DNA from 3 places in the Pseudarthrobacter sp. BRE9 genome. Region 2 is predicted to be linked to each of the others. Evidence: riboswitches for the same ligand, from Rfam matches in the RefSeq annotation. Region 2 holds a riboswitch; each other region holds the start of a gene.
The links. Region 2 has a riboswitch for cyclic di-AMP ahead of Q9R31_RS16190 (NlpC/P60 family protein). Riboswitches for the same ligand answer to the same signal wherever they lie in the genome.

Region 1 (4,786 bases), on a different contig from region 2:
ACTCGCCTACCTGTGGGCCGCACCCACCTCGATAGCACGCCGCCTGGCGCACCTGCTTGGCGCGCTGGGCGGAATCATCGTGGTTGCGGGCAGCTACATCGCCCTTTTCCAGCTGACACCGGCCTCGGGGCGTCCGTACATGGCCGGGTCCAGCACCAACAGCTTCCTGGAACTGACCTTCGGCTACAACGGACTGGCCCGCATCACCGGTTCCGGGGAGGGCATGCCCGGCATCGGAGCCGGAGGTGCTGCCGGCGGACCCGGAGGTGGCTTCAGCGGCGGCTTCGGCGGCGGCAATGCCGGATTTGGGGGCGCGGCAGGCCTGTTGCGGATGTTCGGCACGGGCTTTGGCGGAGAGGTGTCCTGGCTGCTGCCTGCCGCCCTGGTCCTGCTGCTGGCAGGCCTGTGGTTCACCCGGAGGGAAGTCCGGACCTCCTTGAGCCGTGCGGCACTGATCCTGTGGGGTGGCTGGCTCCTGGTTACTGCAGGTGTTTTCAGCTTCATGAGCGGCATCGTCCACCCCTACTACTCCGTGGCATTGGCGCCGGCGATCGCAGCACTGGTGGGCACCGGCTCCGTGGAGCTGTGGCGCAGCCGCGCCTACTGGCCGGCCCGGATAGTCCTGGCCGCGGCGATCCTGGGCACTTCCATCTGGTCCGCAGTCCTCCTCGGCCGCGACGCATCGTGGCTCCCCTGGCTTCGGGTGGCCATCATCGCCCTTGGTGTCCTCGCGGCCGCCGGAATCCTCCTCCGCCTCGACGCGCTTGGCACCTCCGGCCGGTTCCGTAGGGCCGGCGCGGCCGCCGTCGTCGTCGTGTCCCTCCTGGCCGGAGGACTTGGGACAGCGGCGTGGACCCTGGCCACCGCTGCCTCGGCGCACTCCGGTTCCATTCCGACGTCGGGGCCCGCGGGTTCGTCTGCGGGCCCCGGTAGTCGGCCCGCCGGGTTCGGCGGAACCCGGGCGGACGGCAGGGATGCCGCCGCGGACGCCACCACTGGCACCGGCGGGCCTGATCCTTCCAACGGCCTCGACGGCGCACCGGGCCCCGGCGCTGCCGACGGCGGGGGCGGTGCCAGTGGATCCGCTGGACCCGGCGAAGGAACCGCAGATTCGGCAGTCACGGCACTGTTGAAGGCCACCACCACAAAGTGGTCGGCGATTGTCTCCGGCGCCAGCCAGGCAGCGAACCTGGAACTCGCCACGAACACGAACGTCATCGCCCTCGGCGGCTGGAACGGCGGCGACCCGTATCCCACCCTCGCCCAGTTCCAGGACATGGTGGCCAAGGGCCAGATCGGCTACTTCATTGCAGGCAGCGGCATGGGCGGAGGCGGCACGGGCGGCCGCGGCGGAAACTCCGAGGTGGCTGCCTGGGTCCAGTCCAATTTCCAGGCCCGGACCGTGGGCAACTCCACGGTGTACCAACTGACCAAGTACGACTCCAGGGCCAGCCACTACCCACGCCGGTTCGCGCTCCATCAGCTTCGGTTTACGGGCGCTTGGAGTACCAAAGCGCGGCCACCTCCCGTTGGCGGGCCCAGCAGGACGGTGACGTTCGGCGCTTTAAGTCCGGTCGTGGAGGGTGACGTGATAGCCGTCGGGGTCTGCGAAGGTGAAGGTGCGACCGAATGGGCCATTTATCAGTGCCGAGACGATCGGGTAGCCGTCGGCAACGAGAGCGTCGTGGATGGCTTGGACGTCGGTGGCGTGGAGCCAGATCGCCGCCCCCATGCCGGGCTGGGCAACGGACGCGAGATCGGTGCCGGGAACGATGTCTCGAAGTGCGAACGCGATCGGGGTCGTCTCGAAGACGACGGCGTGAGGCGGGCCCGCTGGTGAGCGGACGAGGCCAAGGTAGTGCTCATAGAACGCCTGCGACGCGTCGAGATCGCGAGCTTGGAGTGAGATGAAGTCAGGGCCTGTCACGGGCATGGGATGCTTCTTTCGGTAGTGTCAGTTTTCTGACATCGCCAACGTATGTCAGAATACTGACATGAGTCAAGAAGGCGTCGACCTCGAAACCTCATTGGGCTACTTGCTGAAAGAGGCATCGAGCGCCCTCCGCGCTGCCATGGAGGCGGTACTCCGCCCACTCGGCATGACCGTTACGCACTACTCCTGCCTCGAATTGCTCGCACAGCGCCCGGGCCTGTCCAATTCTGAACTCGCGCGGGGAGCCTTCGTGACACGGCAGACGATGAACGTGCTGCTGCAAGGCCTGGAACGGGACGGATACGTGACCCGGCCGGCAGAGGCCCGCGTTGGGAAAGTTCTTCCCACGCAGCTCACGCCACGCGGTCGACAGAGCCTCGAGGAGGCGACCGTTGCGGTCCGATCCGTCGAGGTCAGAATGCTGGGCGGCATGTCGCAGGAGGAACGGTCCGGCGCGTATAAAATCCTGCGCAGCATGATCCACTCCCTGCGCAACGATGAGGGTGGATCGCAGCGGTAAGGTGGCCGCCCGGCTGCCCCTAAAGACGGTCCTCCACCGGCCACTATTCGGTCACGGGAGCGCAATCCGACGCGCTGATATCGTGACTTCCGTTACCTAAATGTGACTTTCACTTGTTCTTCCTGTACCGTCGATTGGGTGCAGTCCCCGTTCGGGCTGCATATCCCGGGTTGACGCCAAGCTCTGCCGCTTCCCCGGATTCCGATTGAGCTACGGCAGAGGCGGGGGACCCACCGTCCCGGGCACTGAACGCCCTTGGGGTTAAGCCAGTACGTGATCTTTTCCGTGTGGCCGGATGCCCTCATCCGAACCCGACAGCTAACTCCGCAGGTGTGAGAGGCGATCAATCATGTCCAAAAACACGGCAGAAGCACGCCTGCTGCAGGCCAAGGCTAAACACCGGGCCAAGCAGCAGGCCAAGAAGACCACCTTGGGCCAACGCGTCGGCGTCCTTGCAGCATCGTGCGCGGTGCTGGTGGGGGTAGGCGCGGCAGGACAGGCAAGCAGCATGACTCCGGTGTCATCCACCGCGTCCACCGCAGCGTCCGATGCTCAAATGAGCATCGAGAAGAGCGAAATCCGTTCCAACCCGGCAGCGAGCCCGGCTCCCGCTGCCATCAGCGTGGCACCCCAGGCAGCGGAACCAGCCCCCGCGGCGGCACCTGCCGCGGCACCGGCAGCCCCCGCGCCCGAAGCGCCCGCCCCGGCTCCAAAACCAGCACCGGCCCCGGCTCCAGAGCCCGCTCCGGCAGCCGCTGTCGCCGTCAACGATCCCGCCGGCGCCCAGGCCTACGCGGCCAGCCAACTGGGGGCCTTTGGCTGGGGACCGGACCAGATGCAGTGCCTGCAGACGCTATGGACCAAGGAATCTGACTGGACCACCACGGCCACCAACGCCAGCAGCGGGGCGTACGGCATCGTCCAGTCCCTGCCTGCTGAAAAGATGGCCAGCGCCGGCGCGGACTACCTGACCAACTACCGCACCCAGATCAACTGGGGCCTGGACTACATCAAGAAGAGCTACCAGTCGCCATGCGGTGCCCTGAACTTCCACCTGGCACACAACTGGTACTAGGCAACAACACTCCCTGGACCCTGTTCCCAGCGCCCTCCGCGGGCCGCATCACCATGATGCGGCCCGCGGTTTGGGTTAACCGGCGTTTTGCCCGGTGTCCTGAACAGTGCCCTGGCCGGCCTCTTTCCCCGCGTCCTGCCCGGCGTTCCGCCACGGAATGTACTGGACAGCCCACTTGTTTCCGTCCGGATCGGCGAAGTAGACGAAGTGGCCCCAGTCCTGCACGTCCACATCGCTGACATCCACGCCGTTGTTTTTCAGCTGGTCATGCGCTGCGTTGATGTCGTTGACTACCAGCTGCAGGTTGGAGCCTGTGCCGGGAGGGGCGTCTGTGAGTCCTTCGCCAATGCAGATGGAGCAGGCCGAACCCGGCGGCGTCAGCTGCACAAAGCGGATGGAGTCCGACGGCCGTTCGTCGAAGTCTGCGTTAAAGCCCACTTTGTTGACGTAGAAGTCCTTGGCGCGGTCAACGTCGGACACGGGGAGAAAGACAAGCTCGAGTTTCCAGTCCATCCGCACAGGCTAGCGCCGGGAACGCTTTTGAAAAAGGGGTGGAAGTTACCCGGCGATGCCGTAAAGGCGGTCGCCCGCGTCGCCCAGGCCGGGAACAATGTAGGACTTCTCGTTGAGCTTCTCGTCGATGGAGGCCAGGACGATGTGCACATTGGCCCCGGACAGTTCCTCCTCGAGCCGGGCCAGGCCCTCGGGCGCGGCCAGCAGGCAGATACAGGTGACATCGGAGGCGCCGCGCTTGAACAGGAACTTGATGGCTTCGCGCAGGGTTCCGCCTGTGGCCAGCATGGGGTCCAGGACGAAAACCTGGCGCCCCGTAAGGTCCTCCGGAAGGCGCTCGGCGTACGTGATGATGTCCAGCGTCTCCTCGTCCCGGGCCATGCCCAGGAAGCCAACCTCCGCGGTGGGGACAAGCTTGGTCATACCCTCCAGCATGCCCAGTCCCGCACGAAGGATCGGGACCACCAGCGGGGTGGGCTTGGTAAACGCCGTGCCGATGGTGGTACTGACGGGCGTCTGTATGGTGACGGGCTCGGTGCGGACCTCCCGCGTGGCTTCGTAGGCCAGCAGGGTCACCAGCTCTTCCGTCAGCTGGCGGAAAACCGGCGACGGCGTGTTCTTGTCCCGCAGGACGGTGAGCTTGTGGGCGACCAGGGGGTGGTCAACAACGAGAGTGCGCATCCCCCAAAACTATCACCCGGCGCTGTCCTTCCCACGTCCGGAGGGTCCGCCGTCGTGCAGTTCC
Region 2 (4,786 bases):
CCGGGTGCCGGGCTCCACCGGGATCCAGGGACCGCTTCCGTTGACCACCCAGCCGTCCATGGCTGAAGAGGCGTAATGGGGCATGTCCTGGAGGGCCACGATGTCCCTGTCGAGTATGCGGCCCAAGGCTGACCGCAGTGCCACGGGCCCCGGCGGAATCGGTGTTGCTGCGTCGAACGCGGCCTGCCGGGCCTCTTCCCAGGTATGGGCCAGATGGTGATGGGCAGCGTGCCCTTCTTCATCAGTGCCAGGTGGTGCTTCCGGATCGCTTTGGGGTCCTGCAGTCATTCGCCGGGAGTCCCGGCGGCGGCCTCGTAGTCCTTTGCCAGGGTGCGGGCAACGGCAAGCGCCGCATCCATTGATTCGGCATCCATCTCCCTGCCGGGGGCGGCAGCCAGGCCCGCGGCGAAGCCGGCAATAAAAGTGGTGAGCGGGGCCGCCGGACGGACAACAGAGTGGGCGGCAACGCCCGCAAGCGCCAGCACCGCATTGACGTCCACCTGGACGTCCTCAAGTTTGTACGCCTGGAGAAGGGCCCTGCACCACTCTTCCAGTGTTTCGTCCTGGCTCTTCACGAATTGCCTCCCACGTTTGCTCCGCCCGAATGCCGACCCTGGCCTTCACACTGGTTCCCGGCGGTAATCCCCAGCGCGGCAGCGTCATCCCAGGTATCCACATCGGAGGTGGAACCGGCAGGGACTGTGACAAGCTGCACGTCCAGATTAGCAAGGAGCGCCTTGACCGAGGCGTTGACCAGCTTGTTGCGGGCGGCGAGATCCTTGAACGCCTTAATTAACTCATCTGTGTGGTAAAGACCGGCCAATGGCTGCGTCCTGCCGTCTTCGGCGCAGGCCATGACACCTCCGGCTTTTCCCTTTGTGGACGGCTCCAGGGAATCCAGCAGCGCAGCCACGGCGAGGGATGCCAGCGGCATGTCGCAGGCCAGCACCAAGGTGTAGGGTGCGCTGCCGCGGTTGTCCGTCCGCGCATCGTGGGCCGCCAGAACCTCCAGCCCTGCGGCGATGGCAGCCGCCGGGCCTGCGAACCGGGGTTCCTCCCGACAGATCAGGAGGTTGGCAGGCCACGTTGGCAGGGGCTGTACAGGGGATGCACGGCCCCGCAGCGACGCCATGTCGCCAACAACAACGGTCTGCCGGGCCCCGGCCGTCGCAGCGACGGCGCGCTCCAGGAGGGTTTGGCCTTGGAAGACCAGCGACTGTTTGGGTACGCCGCCCAGCCGAGATGACCTCCCCCCGGCCAGAATCACGGCGTCAAAGGCAGGCCTGTTTACATCCACTCCTCCAGCCTAGCGACCGGCGCGCCCGCCGGCGGCAGGACAAGTCGAGGCGGCACCGTGGCCAGGCCGGCTCAGTGGGTCAGGGGCAGAGCGGATCAGGCAGCGCGTTCGGGAAGCAGGAAGGGATCCCAGGCCGGCGTGGGCTTCTCCAGTTCCTTGATCTGCCAGATGGTCCCGTGCGGCGGTTCCGGCACGAACCGCAGGGTCCACCCCATCTCGGCGGGAGTGTGGTCGCCCTTGACGTTGTTGCACCGCAGGCAGGCGGCCACCAGGTTCTCCCACGAATCGGCCCCGCCGCGGGATTTCGGCTGCACGTGGTCAATGGTGTGCGCCGCTTTCCCGCAGTAGGCGCATTTGTGCCCGTCGCGCCGGAGCACACCCCTGCGGCTGACGGCGGTGGAGTGGTTGTACCGGGGCCGGATGTAGCGGTTCAGGAGGATCACGGACGGTCGGCCCAGAATCTCCTGCGGGCCCACTACGGGATCGTCCCCTTCGGCCACGACGCTCGCCTTGTTGGTCAGCACAAGCACCAGCGCCCGGCGGAAAGAAATAACCGCCAGCGGTTCATATCCAGCATTCAGAACGAGAGTGCGCATGCACGTACCTCTTCACGGCCGCACCCGTCAGGGGCACGAGGGCCGGCTGCCCTCGGCATGTCCGGGCTATGGATCGACACCACAAGAGTAAACAAAGAAGTGCAGAATCCGGTAATTTCCACCCGGGAACCGATCCACGGCAGAACGCTTCAGGAAGGGCGCCCGGGCCGTCGGGGCCCCTTATAAGCGCGAAGGACCCCCGCCTCGACGGCGGGGGTCCTTCGCAGCATTTTGTGGCCGGCGTCCGTTCACGCCAGCGCTGGAATACTTAGTTGACGCGGATGAAGACGGGGCCGGAACCGACGTTCGCGCTGAAGACCACCGTCTGGTTTCCGTTGTACCCGCCGTGGACGGCCATGCCGTTTCCGGCGTAGACAGCGATGTGCGCCATGCCCGCGCCGCCGTCAGCGTAGTAGATAAGGTCACCCGGCTGCGCTTCGGCTGCGCTCACGGTGCGGCCCAGGGACAGGTAGCCGGCAGGCCAGTCGTGGAAGTGGATGCCGACGGCGGCCAGGGAGTTGGTGACCAGCATGGTGCAGTCCTGCATCACGCCAAGTTGCGCGTAAGCGGCGGAGAGGATTGCTGCACCCTTGCCGCTGGCGGAAGCCTGGGCCGCGGGAGCGGAAGGAGCAGCGGCGGTGGCAACCTTGGCCGTGACCTTGGGAGCGGCAACGGGCTGGGCGGCAGGAGCCGGCGCAGCTTCCTGCACCTCAACCTGGGGCTCCGGCTCGACGACGGGAGCCGGCGTGGTGGTCACCGCGGGCTTCTCGTAGCTGATGGCGATGGTGGAAGCCGCAGAAATCGGGGCGTCGACGGCGGACTCAACTTCCAGAGCGGATGCCGGAGCGGAATCGCGCTTGACGTTGGCGTCGGCAGCGTTCGCCGCGATGCCGCTGGTCAGGACCAGGCCGGAAGCAGCAGCGATAACCGCTGCCTGGCGGCCCATGCCGCCTGCATTGTTGCTGACAGCCTTGGCAATGACAGCGATCGAGTTGGTTTTGGTGGCCTCGGCGCGATGCCGTGCGGTGGCACGAGTCGTCATCAGTTCTCTCTTTCGTTTTCCCTCGAACCGCTTGTAGGCACACGAAGGGTGTTGGACGCGCCGGCATCTTGGGGGTACGCCGGCGCGTCCCGCGAACGGGGATGTGGTTTCTAGCGAAGAAGCTTTGGGCAAAGAAATAGCCCTTGGAGCGTGAAGCCCAAGAACTATTTGCTGTAGTGGTAGTACGAGGAGGTACCGGTGGCTGCGGGCGAGTGGAGCAGCGTGCCCTGCGAGGGGTTGAGTGCGCTGATCATCATGCCGTTGCCGACGTAGATGCCGACGTGCGCGCCGCCGTTCTGGACGACCAGGTCACCCGGCTGCGGGGCGGACGTGGGGGTCATGATGCTCCACGCGTTGGTGCGGGGAATGCTGATTCCGGCCTGGGCGTAAACCCACTGCACGAACCCGGAGCAGTCCCAGCCGGTGACGGGGCTGGTGCCGCCCCAAACGTAGGAGTGGCCAATGCCGGTGTAGGCGATGGCGGCAATGCCCGAGGTTGCCGCAGCCGATACGGATTCTTCCGCCTTGGCCGCCGGGGATGCCTCCTGGCCTGCAGCCGCGGTGTTGGCGGTGCGGTTCGCTGCTGCCGTGGACTGGGTACGCACCGCTTCCACCTTCGGAGCGGCGGTGGTCTTGACGACGGGACGCTCGAAGGAAACCGTGGCCGTGGGGGCGGCGGTGACAGCGAGGGCCGCCTGGGCCGAACCGGACTCGGTGGAGGCAGAGACACCGGCAGTGGTGTCAGCTGCCGTGGCGGGCAGGCCCATGCTCAGGATGAGTCCCGAGGCCGCTGCCACAACGGCAGCCTGGCGGCCCACGGTCCCGGCATTTGCACTGACGGCCTTGGACATGGCGTCCAAGGGGTTGCTGCGGACCGTTTGCGCACGGTGGCGCGCAGAATGATGGCGTGAAGACACGAAGGTAGCCTCTCCCAATGCCTGCGAGGTGAGCTGTCGGATTCGGATGGGAGTCACCCGGCCACACTGCTTCCTGGGAAGCTCGTGACTTAACCCCAAGGCCTTCTTGGATGAAGGCCAAAATTGGTTCCCCCGCCCCTGCCAGACGATGAAATGCGAACGGACCTTGAGCGGTGGCAGAGTTAGGCAATCCACTCAAGAGCGTCAACTTCGGAAAAGTTGACGCGAGTTAGACGGTACAGCAGTTTTGCTTCAATGTCACATTCAGGTCACGACCGGTCACGGCGATCTGAGAGTGAGCAATCATTCGGTTACAGCCAGCCCATGGGATCGACCACTTCGCCGTTGACCTGGACCTCGAAGTGCAGGTGGCAGCCGGTGGATGCGCCGGTGGTTCCACTCAATGCCACAACGTCCCCGCGGGAGACGGTCTGGCCCACCTTGACGCTGAAGGACGAGAGGTGGTTGTAGGTGGTCTCCAACCCGTTGCCGTGGTCGATGACCACCCGGTTTCCGCCGCCGAACTGGTGCCAGCCCGCGAACGTCACCGTACCTGTCGCGGCAGCCAGGACCGAGGTCCCGCACTGCGCCACGAAGTCCTGGCCCCGGTGGAAGTCACCGGAGCCTCCGGTAATGGGGCTGACCCGGTAACCGAAGGGCGAAGCGGTAGCGAGGGACGTGAGGGGTGCAGCCAGGGTGCCGGCCGAGGCGGCACGCGTGACAGAGCCGGCGGACTGGGCGCTCAGGAGCTGCTTCAGCTTCCCGTCCGGGTCAGCCTGGGTCACCACCGCGGAACGGCTGAAGTCGATCTGGGCTCCGATATCAGCGGAGATCTGCGGCTGGGGGCTCACCGCGGAGGCTGCCATGGGCGCGCTGCCAGAGGCATCCGTGGCCATAACGGCGCCCGTGGAGGGTACTGTGACCGTCAACACAA
Region 3 (4,786 bases), on a different contig from region 2:
GCCCGGACTTCCTGCCGACCCGCAGTTCCCCCAACGCCTGCTCATAAGTCCCGCCAGTGTTTTGGGCGGCAACAAAACGCTCAAGGTCAAACGGCTCATTCATGTGGATCTCCTTGTTTGGCCCGTTCAGGGATCAATTTACGGGGTCAATTCTTTCGCCAGGGCAGCGGCGGCTGCCCGCAGCTGCGGGTCCCCGTCCTCCCGCCACCGTTCCAGCACAACGCCGGCCCGCTGCCGTTCGCGCTCCCCCAGACCTGCCAGCAGCGGCACCAGGACATCGGAGAGCAGAGGCTCCGTGAGGTCCGCTGCCTGGGCTGACCGGAGGAAGCCTTCCAGGCGGGTCAGGTCCGAATGGTTCAGCAGCCGCACCTTTGACTGCAGCAGCACCACGGCGGCAAGCCGCCGCTCGAAAACCGGGCGGGAGCCGGGCCTTGGCTGTCCCCAGAGGGCGGAGGCCAGCATCACGGTTCCGTCGTGGTCGAGGTCCTTGAACTTGCGCAGGGCGTCGCGGACGGTTCCGCGGACGGCCCCGACAGAGGACCCATAGGAGGCCAGCACGCCGCCCAGCCGGCTTCCGACGTCGTCCGCCCGGTACCAGGCACCCTCATTCTGCAGTGTCCGGTCAACGAAATCCGCCGCAGCCGACACCACGTCCGTCGTGCCCGTCACCGTCCGCGCCCCGAAGAAGCGTGTTGGATGCAAAACGGGGTCCATGGCCGCGCTTCCAGCCTGCCTTCAGCAATGGGTTGCCCGCAGATGGCGCAGATTCCATAGGTTCCCGCGGCCAGCCGTGCCAGGGCCGCTTCAATCTGGTCCAGTCCGGCCGAGCTTTGTTTCAGGAGCGCCGATGCCTGCGAGAGTTCGAAGGCGATCGTGGCGCCCTCCGGATCGTGTTCGTCGTCCACGTTGGAGTCCTGGCGGGCCGAATTCGCGGCGTCGATGTCCGCCCGCAGCGCCGGCAGCAGCGCCCCCCGCCGCGCCCGCTCCTCTTCGAGCAGCGTACGGAACCGTTCGAAATCTGGCATGGGGAAAGCCTAGCGCGTTACCCCGTACCGGCTCAGGGACACGGGCATGTGCGGGCATGCCTGGGTTGGTCACGAACAGGGGTATAATCCCGGGATCCAACGTGGTGATTGGAAGGCAATTGCAAGCCTCCGTCGCCGGATTGTTACCGTTTTTGACCCAGACTCCCAGGAATCGGCATCAGCCGAGGTCGCTCCCGCAATCCGGTGTACATCAAGACGTTTGCGGAATTGAGAGGGAAACCTCGTATGTTATCCAAATGTGACAATCAGGGTTAGCGCGGGTTATGGTCTTCTGGTGTCCCTCTCAGACGGGACATTCCCGTCAGCATGCCGAGCCCTGCCGCTGATCATGGGATTCAATCGCTTTCCTGTTGGCAGGGACGGGGGAACCAAGTTTCCACGGCCACTTGTGGCCTTGGGGTTAAGTCGTTAGCGCTCCGCCCGCGGAGTCCGCTAACGGCCGGGTATCTCCAACCCGAACCCGACAGCTCACCCCGCAGGCATGGGAGAGGCGATCAACCGTGTCAAAAATTTCCACTACTGCCCGTCACCGCGCGACTCCGGCCCGCTCCATTGTGCTCGAGGGCCTCGCCGTAACCGCCAAGACCCAGGCCCGCTCGCTGGGCCGTCCGGCGCTCGCAGTTGCTGCAGCGTCCGGCATTGCATTCGGCGTCGGAGCCCCGGCCCATGCAGGTGTCACCGGTCCGGACACCACTGAGAACACCAGCGTCCAGGCATACTCGGCACCTGCAGCCCCGGCAGCAGCCCCCGCCGCGGCAGCAGGAACCGTCCACACCGTGGTTTCCGGCGACACCATTGGGGCCATCGCGGCCGCCTACGGCGTCAGCCTCAACGACGTCCTGTCCGCCAACGGACTGGGACTCTCTTCGGTCATCTACCCCGGTGACCAGATCCAGATCCCCGGCGCGGGCTACACCGCAGCACCGGCTCCGGCCCCCGCCGCAGCAGCTCCGGTCCAGCCGGCAGCCGCAACCGCACCGGCAAACACCGGCATGAACATGTCCTACGCCTCCGCCACCCCGGTGGCCTCCACCGGCACGGGAACCGGCGCTGCGATCCTGGCCTCCGCCTACAGCCAGGTCGGCGTGAACCAGGACTGCACCGCAATGGTGGAGAAGGCCCTGCGCTCCGTCGGCAAGTCCGTCGGCGATCTGGCCCCCACCCAGTTCTTCCAGTACGGAAGCGTTGTCGGCGCTCCCGCCCCCGGCGACCTGATCATCACCTCCGGCCACGTGGGCGTTTACGCCGGCGACGGCCAGGTTGTGAGCGGCGGCGTCAACGGCTACAGCACCGAAGTCCACTCCATCAGCTGGCTCGGCGGCTACTCGGCAGTCCGCGTAGCCTAGTCTTCGCGGCGCTTCGAAATACCGAAGCTGGTTTCAACCAGGAGGGCGGCAGCCGGGTACTCCCCCGGCCGCCGCCCTCCTGTCGTTTTCCCATCGGCCCTTGCGGACCGTCAGGTCCCGCAGAAGGTCATGTAGTTGCCGAAATCGTCAGGGGCACCTTCCGCGTAGCGTTCCAGCCCCGGCCGCTCGGCAAAGGGCCTGCCGACGGCCTCGAGCAGCTGCTGCAGGGGTGCCAGGTTTCCTTCGGTGGCAGCGGACAGCGCCTCCTCCACCAGGTGGTTCCGGGGGATATAGACAGGGTTCACGCTGTCCATCAGTTCCGCGTCGGGTTTCAGGGCCTGCCAGCGCTCTGCCCAGGCGTCGAATGCGGCCAGGTCAAGGACCATGCCCCGCACGGGCCGGAGGTCGCCCCGCGCGGCCTTGCCAAGGTTCCGGAAGAACAGGGTGTAATCCACCGGGCCGTCCTTCAGGATGGCGATGACGTCGTCCACCACGGCTGAGGCGTCGTCGCTGTCCCCGTCGCCTGCCAGGCCCAGCTTGCGTTTCATGCCGCTGGACCACGCCTTGCTGTACTGTCCGCGGTAGCCGCCGAGCACCTCCACTGCGGGGGCAACCGCCTTCTCCTGGTCCTCGTCGATGAGCGGCAGCATCGCCTCGGCGAGCCGGGCAAGATTCCATTCGGCAAGTACCGGCTGGTTGGCGTAGGCGTAGCGTCCACTGACGTCGATGGAACTGTAGACGGCGGCGGGATTGAACGCGTCCATGAACGCGCACGGGCCGTAGTCGATGGTTTCCCCTGAAATCGTCATGTTGTCCGTATTCATGACCCCGTGCACAAATCCCACCAGCATCCACCGGGCCACCAGCTCCGCCTGGGCCGAGACGACGCATCCGAACAACGCCAGGTAGGGGTTGGGGGCGTCGGCAGCCTGCGGGTAGTGCCTGCTGATGGCATGGTCCGCCAGCCGCTTCAGGAGGTCCAGGTTTTCGGTAGCCCGGGCGTATTGAAAGCTGCCGACGCGCAGGTGGCTGCTTGCCACCCGCGCCAGGACGGCACCGGGCAGCATGGTATCGCGCCGGACCTGCCGTCCAGTTGCCACGACGGCGAGCGAACGGGTGGTGGGAATGTGCAGGGCGTGCATGGCCTCACTGACCACGTACTCACGGAGCATGGGGCCGACGACGGCACGGCCGTCCCCGGCGCGGGCGAAAGGCGTGCGCCCCGAGCCTTTGAGATGGATGTCCAGGAGCCGGCCGCTTTGGTCCGTGACCTCACCCAGCAGCAGGGCGCGCCCGTCACCAAGCAGGGGCGAGTAGCCGCCGAACTGATGGCCTGCATATGCCTGTGCCACCGGCGTGGCCGCAGCGGGGACGTGGTTGCCGACCAGGAGCCGCACCCCTTCGGGACTGCGGAGGTACTGCGGATCGAGGCCCAGGCCTTGCGCCAGCTTGTCGTTCAGGACCAGGAGCTCGGGGCAAGGTGCTTCCTCGGCCTGCCAGGGAACGGCAAGTTCCGCCAGTTCCCGGGCGAAGCGCCCGTCAAAGGTGACTGTCGATTCAGCTGCTGCCGTCATGGTTCAACCCTATCGCCGTAGTTTCGCCTGATACTTCCCGCTCCGGTTGCCGCCGACGTGGAACGGCAACGCGCTGCAGGTCCTTAGCGGCGATGACCGTGGTTTCCGGAGCCCGGGCCTGCGCCTGCTCCGCGAGGTGGGAAACGTCGTCGCCGTACCTGGCGGAGAAGTGGGTGAGCACCAGCATCCGGGATCTCCCGGACGCCGCCAGCTCACCGGCCTGCCCCGCGGTCAGGTGCAGGTATTGCCGCGCCAGCCCGGCGTCGTCGTCACTGAACGTTGACTCGGTGACCAGCAGGTCAGTCCCGTCTGCGAGCTCTTCGGCACCGGGGCACGGTGCGGTGTCCATGATGAAGGCAAACCGCTGGCCCGGCTGGGAAATGCTCATCTCCTCGAGCCTGGCTGCCCCGAGGGCCCCTTCGCGCTGCAGCCGGCCGATGTCAGGCCCTTCGATGCCCGCTGCCCGCAGCCGCTCCGGCAGGAAGGTCCGGCTGTCGGGCTCCGTGAGCAGGTAGCCGTACGTCTCGACGCGGTGCTTCAGCGGCCGGATCTCCAGTCCTTCGGCTACGGATCCGGAGCCGGCATGTGGGTGGAGCCTGAGGTCAATGCCGGGCGGGCTGACACTTAGCAGAGCCCGGACCACCTGGTCACCGGATGCTGGATAATGCAGGTGGACCGGGTGCTCCACCCCGTCAAGGACCATCCGCGAGAGGACTCCGGGCAGGCCAAAGCAGTGGTCCCCGTGCAGATGCGTGAGGCAGATCCTGGTGATGCGGCTGGCTGCGACTCCGGCATGGATCATTTGGCGCTGCGTGCCCTC

Region 1: it holds a riboswitch for cyclic di-AMP, as region 2 does, so the genes downstream of both, Q9R31_RS18230 (hypothetical protein) here and Q9R31_RS16190 (NlpC/P60 family protein) in region 2, are expected to answer to the same signal.
Region 3: it holds a riboswitch for cyclic di-AMP, as region 2 does, so the genes downstream of both, Q9R31_RS07225 (LysM peptidoglycan-binding domain-containing protein) here and Q9R31_RS16190 (NlpC/P60 family protein) in region 2, are expected to answer to the same signal.

Annotation. Positions count from the first base shown of each region.
Region 1 covers NZ_JAUZUY010000012.1:10,657-15,442, reverse strand. The annotation lists partial or broken gene Q9R31_RS20195 (ArnT family glycosyltransferase) at 1-1,435, shown strand, start outside; gene Q9R31_RS18240 (VOC family protein) at 1,565-1,933, opposite strand; gene Q9R31_RS18235 (MarR family transcriptional regulator) at 1,995-2,453, shown strand; cyclic di-AMP (ydaO/yuaA leader) riboswitch at 2,636-2,797, shown strand; gene Q9R31_RS18230 (hypothetical protein) at 2,803-3,528, shown strand; partial or broken gene Q9R31_RS18225 (glyoxalase superfamily protein) at 3,667-4,041, opposite strand; gene upp (uracil phosphoribosyltransferase) at 4,087-4,722, opposite strand; gene Q9R31_RS18215 (phosphatase PAP2 family protein) at 4,735-4,786, opposite strand, start outside.
Region 2 covers NZ_JAUZUY010000009.1:145,292-150,077, forward strand. The annotation lists gene Q9R31_RS16165 (molybdopterin molybdotransferase MoeA) at 1-288, opposite strand, end outside; gene Q9R31_RS16170 (DUF6457 domain-containing protein) at 285-575, opposite strand; gene Q9R31_RS16175 (NTP transferase domain-containing protein) at 572-1,297, opposite strand; gene Q9R31_RS16180 (HNH endonuclease) at 1,393-1,893, opposite strand; gene Q9R31_RS16185 (NlpC/P60 family protein) at 2,162-2,935, opposite strand; gene Q9R31_RS16190 (NlpC/P60 family protein) at 3,100-3,786, opposite strand; cyclic di-AMP (ydaO/yuaA leader) riboswitch at 3,857-4,051, opposite strand; gene Q9R31_RS16195 (peptidoglycan DD-metalloendopeptidase family protein) at 4,164-4,786, opposite strand, start outside.
Region 3 covers NZ_JAUZUY010000002.1:505,501-510,286, forward strand. The annotation lists gene Q9R31_RS07210 (DUF1810 domain-containing protein) at 1-103, opposite strand, end outside; gene Q9R31_RS07215 (DNA alkylation repair protein) at 139-702, opposite strand; gene Q9R31_RS07220 (TraR/DksA C4-type zinc finger protein) at 666-1,025, opposite strand; cyclic di-AMP (ydaO/yuaA leader) riboswitch at 1,377-1,543, shown strand; gene Q9R31_RS07225 (LysM peptidoglycan-binding domain-containing protein) at 1,547-2,392, shown strand; gene Q9R31_RS07230 (protein adenylyltransferase SelO family protein) at 2,503-3,966, opposite strand; gene Q9R31_RS07235 (ribonuclease Z) at 3,950-4,786, opposite strand, start outside.